2 regions of the Enterocloster lavalensis genome follow, and region 2 is predicted to be linked to the other one. Evidence: riboswitches for the same ligand, from Rfam matches in the RefSeq annotation. Region 2 holds a riboswitch; the other holds the start of a gene.
The links. Region 2 has a riboswitch for thiamine pyrophosphate ahead of thiM (hydroxyethylthiazole kinase). Riboswitches for the same ligand answer to the same signal wherever they lie in the genome.

Region 1 (4,000 bases), 1.7 Mb from region 2:
GGTGAAATCACTGAAGCCCAGATCCAGCGCCTGGCTCAAATTCACGGTGTTGGCGTAAAACACGTTCACGGGGTGGGCCGCTCCCTCCGCCGAATAGGTTCCGGTGTAGGTGGCGGTCAGACGCTTGCGGTCTACTGAGATAACCTCGCACTTGACGGACAGAGCATCCTTGCTCTCGTCCACACCCACGGCCTTGATATAGGAGAGGGCGTTGTTTTTGAGAAGCTCGTTGACCTTGGCCTGCATATTGGCATCGTCCATCTTATCCACGACCGGATATTGGATCGACACCTTGCCGTTTGTGTAGGTCTCCAGGGTGGCCGTCACGCTGGTGGCGGTTCCCGCGTCGTCGGGCGCTTTTTCCGCCGCAGTGGGGGCCTCGGTGGTGACCGCCTGGGTGGTGGGAGCCATGGTCTCAGTGGGGGCTTCCGTGTGAATGGTGGAGATATCCAGCTTGTCCGGGGTTTTCTGCAAGGTCAGGCCGATGGCCACGCCTCCGATGACAATGGCAGCCGCAGCTGCTCCGATCAAAACTTTCTGGGGTGTATTCATATGTAATCCTCCTTTTCTTTCGCAGGGCCTGACGCGTACGGCGCAGGGTTTGACTCTATTATTCTATAGTATATTAAACATTCATGGACGGATTTTGAAGAAAAACTTACAAATTCTCTAAGATGTTTTGCCGTCCCCTGTAAGATGATATCATTGTTCCGCCGGAAGATCAAGGAGAACGGCGGACCGGCCTATAAGTTTTCTCCTATGATTTACATAAACATATTTGTAATTGCAATCAATTTGCCCTTATGTTATGATCCCATTAACGGAATATTCACGGCGAATTTACAAAAAATATATAATCTTTATACATATTTTATATTCGCCTGCTATTCTGAACTGCATCTAACGAAAATTATATTTATGGAGGGGAAATTTATGTCTGAAGAAACAAAAGTAGTAAAACCCTATGGACTCCAGTGGTGGCTTTGCGGCGCGATCATGCTCATTGTCATTGCGGCGGCGGCGACCGGCGCACTGTCAACGGATCTGGCCGGTTCCTTTGCACTGATGCTGTCCATCGGTATCCTTTGCAATGAGATCGGCGAGCGCATTCCGTTCTGGAACAGCTATGTGGGCGGCGGCCTGGTGCTGGCATTCCTGGTATCCGCGTTCCTGTTCACCTACAACATAATTCCGCAGAAATACGCGGACGCCATGGTCATGGTGATGGACGAGGCGGACTTCCTGTCCTTCTTTATCATCTTCCTGATCACCGGTTCCATTCTGGCTCTGGACCGCAAGCTCCTGATCCGTTCCTTCGCAGGTTACATCCCCGCGATCTTCGGCGGCCTGCTGGGCGCCGGCGTGTTGGGAATCCTGGCCGGACTGATCTTTGGGGTTTCCCCCACCAACGTTATGTTAAAGTATGTGCTTCCCGTTATGGGCGGCGGAAATGGCGCAGGCGCGGTGCCGTTAAGCCAGATTTATGAGACCGTCACCGGCGACGCGGCGGCCAACTACTATTCCTTTGCCATCACGATTCTGACCATCGCCAACATTTTCGCCATCCTGACCGCCGCTATCCTGCGCAAGGTTGGCGAGATGAAGCCCAGCTGGACCGGCAACGGTACCAATCTGATCCGCAAGGGCGGCGATTTTGCCACTGAGGACAAGAAGGTAAAAGTTTCCATGAAGGATTTGGGCGGCGCATTCTTCCTGGCCGTAGGTTTCTACGCTCTGGGCAGACTGTTTGCCAAGGCTCTGCTTCCCACCATCGGCGGCGTTGCCATCCATCAGTTCGCTTACATGATCATTTTCGTGGCCATCGTTGCTGCTGCCGGCATTGTGCCGGACAACATCCGCGCTGCCGCCAAGAAGCTGCAGTCCTTCTTCACCGCAAACCTGATCCTGATCATCATGGTAGGCGTGGGCGTTGACACCAACATCATTGAGCTGGCCAAGGCCATCACCCCCGGCAACGTGGTTATCGCTCTGGCGATCGTAATCGGCGCCATCATCGGCTCCGCAATCGTAGGTTACCTGGTAGGATTCTTCCCCATCGACTCCGCCATCACCGCAGGCCTCTGCATGGCCAACCGCGGTGGCTCCGGCGACCTGGCTGTTCTGGGCGCTGCCAAGAGAATGGGCCTGATCGCATACGCACAGCTTTCCTCCCGTCTGGGCGGCGGTATCGTGCTGATCATCGGAAGTATCCTCTTTGGGGCTTTCCTGAAATAATAAGACTGAATCATGTTGTAAAAGGCGCTCTGCGGCGGTTATATGCCCCGCGGGGCGCTTCTTTATAGAAGCGGAAGGTGATGCAGGGGGACTGCACTGGAATAAAACCATTGACGAACCGCCCATCTTGTAGTATGCTGATTACCGGAAAATAAAAGGGGTGCTGGAGCGATCCGGCTGAGACGAGGCGAGTCCCCGAACCCTGGAAGCTGATCTGGATAATGCCAGCGTAGTCACTGTTAAGGCCCTGCCTGTAACCGCCTGCCCGGAGATTTATCCGGGCAGGCTTTTTACATTACAATCATCTGAAATAGAAGAGGAGAGTCAACCATGAATGCAAGCGTAGCGATCCAGTCTCTGCCGAAGGCGGACAATAACGAGGAACTGATCCGTATTGTGGACGAGGTCATTGCCTATATTAAGAGTACGGGCCTCAATTATTACGTGGGACCCTTTGAGACCACCATTGAAGGCGATTACGACGAACTGATGGACATTGTGAAGGAATGCCAGCACATTGCCGTGCGGGCTGGCGCGCCGTCCGTGGCCGCCTACATCAAGGTTTCCTATCATCCGGAGGGAGATGTGCTGACCATTGAAAAGAAAGTCACCAAACATCACAAGTAAACTGTGGTCCTGCTCCGCGGTCCTGGCCGTTCTGATTCTGTGGCAGGCCCTGACAGGTTTTGGAATTGTGGAAGGCTTTATGCTGCCCTCGCCGAACGCCGTGGCGAGGGCCTTTGTGCAGGAATTTCCCGCTCTCATGGGACACGCCAGGATCACTCTGTCGGAGGCATTTCTGGGCCTGGCGCTGGGAATTCTGACCGGATTTGTGATGGCGGTGCTGATGGACCGGTTTGACCGGCTCTATCAGGCATTCTATCCGTTAATCGTGCTGACCCAGACCGTCCCGGCGGTGGCTATCGCGCCCCTTCTGGTGCTGTGGTTCGGCTACGAGATGGCCCCAAAGGTGATCCTGATCGTGATCACCACCTTTTTCCCGATCACCGTGGGCCTGCTCACCGGTTTCCGGTCCGCTGACCCGGACGCGGTGAACCTGCTGCGGGCCATGGGGGCGGGGCGGGGACAGATTTTCTTCTACATCAAGCTCCCCGGCGCCCTGGGACAGTTCTTTTCAAGCCTGCGAATCTCCGCCTCCTACGCGGTGGTGGGTGCCGTGATCGCGGAGTGGCTGGGAGGCTTCGGCGGGCTGGGCGTCTACATGACGCGGGTGAAAAAGGCCTTTGCCTTCGATAAAATGTTTGCCGTGATTATTTTGATCTCGGCCATCAGCCTGCTGCTCATGTGGGCGGTGGAGCGTTTACAGAAAAAATGCATGCCCTGGGAGAATTCCAATCGGGATTGACGGCCTGGGACATGGGACTGAGGAGGAAGCAGATGATAAGACAGCGTTGGATTGCCGCCGCTGTGGCCGCTGCGGTCATAGGTATGAACCTGACCGGCTGCAGCGCGGGCGGCAGAGCGAAACAGGATGAGACACAGCCAGGCGGGACAGGTTTAGCCGGCTCTGAGACGGACATGGAGTCCGGAAGCTTAAAGGAGATCACATTTGTGCTGGACTGGACTCCAAATACCAATCACACCGGACTTTATGTGGCCCGGGAGAAGGGGTATTTTAAAGAAGAAGGACTGGATGTGAAGATTGTCCAGCCGCCGGAGGACGGGGCAGTGGTGTTGGTGGCCTCGGGAAAGGCGCAGTTTGGAATGTCCTTCCAGGACAGTCTGGCCCCCGCAGTGGCCGGGG
Region 2 (4,000 bases):
AAATTCCGGAGTTACCTCCATAATCCCTGTTACGCCGGTGGTATTCTGGGCCGTCAGGGCCGTGACCGCGCTCATGGCGTATACCCCGTGAGCGGTCATGGTCTTGATATCTGCCTGGATGCCGGCGCCTCCGCTGGAATCGCTTCCAGCGATTGTTAATGCTGTGTTCATTTTGTTCTCCCTTCGCATTAATTTTGTCAGAGCGCGCCGATGTCCGCCGCGCTCCTGGCGACAGAAGGTGGTGCCCCCAATCTGCCGCCGGTCTGTTGTTCTATTTCAAGGCCTGTTGGTAAAAGCCGTTGAAATCCGTAAAATCCTCCATGGCGTAATCCGCCAGCTGTTCCAGCTGTTCCCGGTCCCCATCCGCGGACGGGTCGCGGACCACGGCTACCCGGTACCCCGCGCGCCCGGCGGTGGAGGCGGCAAAAAACGCATCCTCAAAGACCCAGACGGACTGCGGTTTGGGTCCGCCCAGGCTGCGGTTCGCCAGGTGGTACACGTCGGGCCTGGATTTACCCGCCCCCGCCTGGGCGCAGGTGAAAATGCCCTTAAACCGCGACAGCAGCCCCAGCCGTTTTAAGGCTGCCTCCACCAGCCGCCGGTCGCTGGAGGTGGCGACCGCCATGGGAATCCCGCGCTCCTGCAGCTGCCGCAAAAACGCCTCCAGCCCGGCTTTGGGCTGGACCCGGTGGAAATAAAAGTCCTCAATCGCAGCGCTGACGCCGCAAATGATCTCCTCCCGGCTCTGGGACAGGCCGTAGCGGGCGATCAGGTAATCCGCGCCTTCGGCCATGGACATAGGATAGAGAATTCTCCCCAGCCCCGGCTCCGGGACATACCCCAATCCCTCCAGATACAGGGCCGCGGCGTTGTCCCAGATGGGCATGGAGTCAAGCAGCGTGCCGTCCGCGTCGAAAATGGCCCCGGCAATCATGTGTTCACCATCTGCTCCACCGCCGCTTTTAAGTCCGCGGTGGCGGCTTCGATCTGCTTCTGGGCGAAAATAGCGCTGACCACGGCCACGCCGCAGATTCCGCTGCCCGCCAACATCCCCACGTTTCCGCGGTTGATCCCGCCGATGGCGATCACCGGGATGTCCACCGCGCGGCAGATGTCCCGCAGCGTCTCATAGGGGACGTCCGTGGCGTCCTGCTTGGTTCCGGTGGGAAACACAGCTCCCACCCCCAGGTAGTCCGCGCCCCGCTGTTGCGCCAGCAGCGCCTGTTCCACCGTTTGGGCGGAAACGCCGATGATCTTGTCTGCGCCAAGCCTGGCGCGCACATCCCCGGCCTCCATGTCGCTCTGGCCCACATGGACGCCGTCCGCGTCCACCGCGGCTGCGATCTCGACGTTGTCGTTGATCAGAAACGGTACCCCAAAGCGCCTGCAGAGCGTCTTTAGCTCCCTGGCCTCGGCCAGAAAATGCTCCTGGTCCAGCGCCTTCTCCCGCAGCTGGATAAAGGTGGCTCCTCCCCGGAGGGCCGCCTCCACCTGCTCATACAGCGTGGCCCCGTTTAACCAGCTGCGGTCCGTCACCGCGTACAACAGCAAATCCTTTTTATCGCACCTCATATTTTGCCCCCCTTTCCAGCTCCCGGCCGTCCATATTACAGATCGCGTCGATGATGCGGCTGCGGTAAGCGGCGTTGCCGTCCCCAGGCGCCATACGCGAAAAACCGATCTCCCCGGCCAGCCCCATCAGGCAGACCGCGGCAGCCGCGGCCTCCAGACAGTTGCCGGGATTTGCCGCCACGTAGGCAGCCGTAAGGGCGGACAGCTGGCAGCCGGTCCCGGTGACCTTTCCCATCTCCGGGCGGCCGTTGCGGATCACATAGCAGCGCTCAGCGTCCGCCACCAGATCGATGGCCCCCGTCACGGCCACAATGGCCCCGTCTCTGGCGGAGAGATCCTTCACAAAGGCGATTGCGGATTCCAGATTGTCCTCCGTCACCACGTCCTCCACGCTGGCGTCCACCCCCCGGGTGTTGCCGCTGCCCGCTGCCAGCGTCTTGATCTCAGACATATTGCCGCGGACAACGGTGAACCGGATCTCCCTTATCAACCTTCTGGCCGTCTCGGTGCGCAGGGTGCTGGCCCCCGCTCCCACCGGGTCCAGAACCACCGGGTGGTTCAGGGCCTGCGCCGCCTTCCCCGCCTTCAGCATGGACGGAATGGTGCGGCTGTTCAGGGTGCCGATGTTGATGTTGAGGCCGCTGCAGATGGCGGTGATCTCCTCCACTTCCCCCTCGTCGTCGGCCATAATGGGACTTGCGCCGCATGCTAACAGCACATTAGCCACGTCGTTGACCGTGACATAGTTGGTGATATTGTGAATCAGGGGTACCGTGTTCCTCACATTTTCCAGACAGGTTTTAAACATTGTGTTTCCTCCTCTTTCTCTCCGGCCGCGCTGGCGGACCATCGGTCCATTGCATCCAATAAAAAAGCTGCGATGCAACCAATGAAAGGCAGCATCACAGCGATATGATACAAGTGGCTATGGTTCCCTACGTTGGCATTATCCAAATCAGGTTAAGGGTCGAAGCAGTCTCAGCTTCCTCTCAGCCCACTACTGTGAGCTCCCCGCTTTTTGATTTTACGAACTCTATTATACACTGGTTTGCAGATTATTCAAGCATTTTTTGACAAATGCCGCCGGAATACCGCCGGAGAAATAACGCCGAAGGCCACCGGATGGACGCCGCGCAACCACGGCGCCGCGCTCCCGGGTACAGGCCCCCGTCACCACTCCGCGATGGAGCCGTCCCGGTGGCGCCACACGGGATTTTTCCAGCTGTGGGGCGTGCGGTTTTCCTCCAGCACCAGCTCCCGGTTGACCTCCACGCCGATACCGGGCTTTACCGGCAGCCGGACATAGCCGTCCACGAACGCGAAGTCCTCCTTGTTCTTCACATAGTCCAGAACAGACTTGCCCACATTGTAGTGGATGCCCATGCTCTGCTCCTGGATCACCGCGTTGTAGCTGGTGGCGTCCACCTGCAAACAGGAGGCAAGGGCGATGGGGCCTAAGGGGCAGTGGGGAGCCAGCGCCACGTCGTGGGCCTCGGCCATGGCCGCGATCTTCTTCACCTCGGTGATTCCGCCCGCGTGGGAAAGGTCTGGCTGGATAATATCCACTCCGCCGCTGGCAAACAGGCGCTTGAAATCATATTTTGTGAACAGACGCTCGCCGGTGGCGATGGGGATGTTGCAGCAGTCCGCGATCTCCTTAAACAGCTCCATATACTCGCAGAGCACCGGCTCCTCCAGGAACATGGGATCGAACTCCTCCAGCTTCTTCGCCAGTATCTTGGCCATGGGCTTGTGCACCCGGCCGTGGAAATCCACCGCGATGCCGAAATACTTGCCGCAGGACTCCCGGATGGCGGCTACCCGCTCCAGCACCTGGTCCACCTTCTCGTAGCTGTCGATATACTGCAATTCCTCGGTGGCGTTCATCTTCACCGCCGTGAACCCGGCGTCCTTTCGCTCCTTTGCGGTCGCGCCCACGTCCGTGGGACGGTCGCCGCCCACCCAGCTGTAAACCCGCATGCGGTCCCGGCAGGCTCCGCCCATGAGCTCGTACACCGGCGCGTTAAAATATTTGCCCTTGATATCCCACAGCGCCTGGTCGATACCCGCGATGGCGCTCATCAGCACGCCGCCGCCCCTGTAAAATCCAGCCCGGTACAGGGTGGTCCAGATATCCTCAATCCGTCTGGGATCGGCCCCGATCAGGTACTCGCTCATCTCCTCCACGCAGGCCTGTACCGTGGCCGCATGGCCCTCCAGCACGGCCTCCCCCCAGCCGCACAGACCGTCGTCCGTACAAATTTCCACAAATCCCCAGCGGGGACGCACCAGATATGTGTTCACTGACTTGATCTTCATCGATTTTTCCTTCTCCTTTTGACAATTTCAGAACAGCCAACACTCAGCCCTTGTAAGCCGCCCTGCCCGCGTTGGCCCGTTTCACCAGCTCCGCCACATAGGCGGCGCA

Region 1: it holds a riboswitch for thiamine pyrophosphate, as region 2 does, so the genes downstream of both, ACK2JC_RS28125 (MTH1187 family thiamine-binding protein) here and thiM (hydroxyethylthiazole kinase) in region 2, are expected to answer to the same signal.

What each region holds. Positions count from the first base shown of each region.
Region 1 is NZ_CP176637.1:6,259,379-6,263,378, forward strand. Features, by position in the region: gene ACK2JC_RS28115 (hypothetical protein) at 1-552, opposite strand, end outside; gene ACK2JC_RS28120 (2-hydroxycarboxylate transporter family protein) at 934-2,235, shown strand; TPP riboswitch at 2,383-2,489, shown strand; gene ACK2JC_RS28125 (MTH1187 family thiamine-binding protein) at 2,566-2,862, shown strand; gene ACK2JC_RS28130 (ABC transporter permease) at 2,831-3,601, shown strand; gene ACK2JC_RS28135 (ABC transporter substrate-binding protein) at 3,775-4,000, shown strand, end outside.
Region 2 is NZ_CP176637.1:1,548,302-1,552,301, forward strand. Features, by position in the region: gene thiD (bifunctional hydroxymethylpyrimidine kinase/phosphomethylpyrimidine kinase) at 1-171, opposite strand, end outside; gene ACK2JC_RS06825 (HAD family phosphatase) at 272-934, opposite strand; gene thiE (thiamine phosphate synthase) at 931-1,572, opposite strand; gene thiM (hydroxyethylthiazole kinase) at 1,559-2,380, opposite strand; TPP riboswitch at 2,487-2,596, opposite strand; gene dgoD (galactonate dehydratase) at 2,743-3,891, opposite strand; gene ACK2JC_RS06845 (bifunctional 4-hydroxy-2-oxoglutarate aldolase/2-dehydro-3-deoxy-phosphogluconate aldolase) at 3,935-4,000, opposite strand, start outside.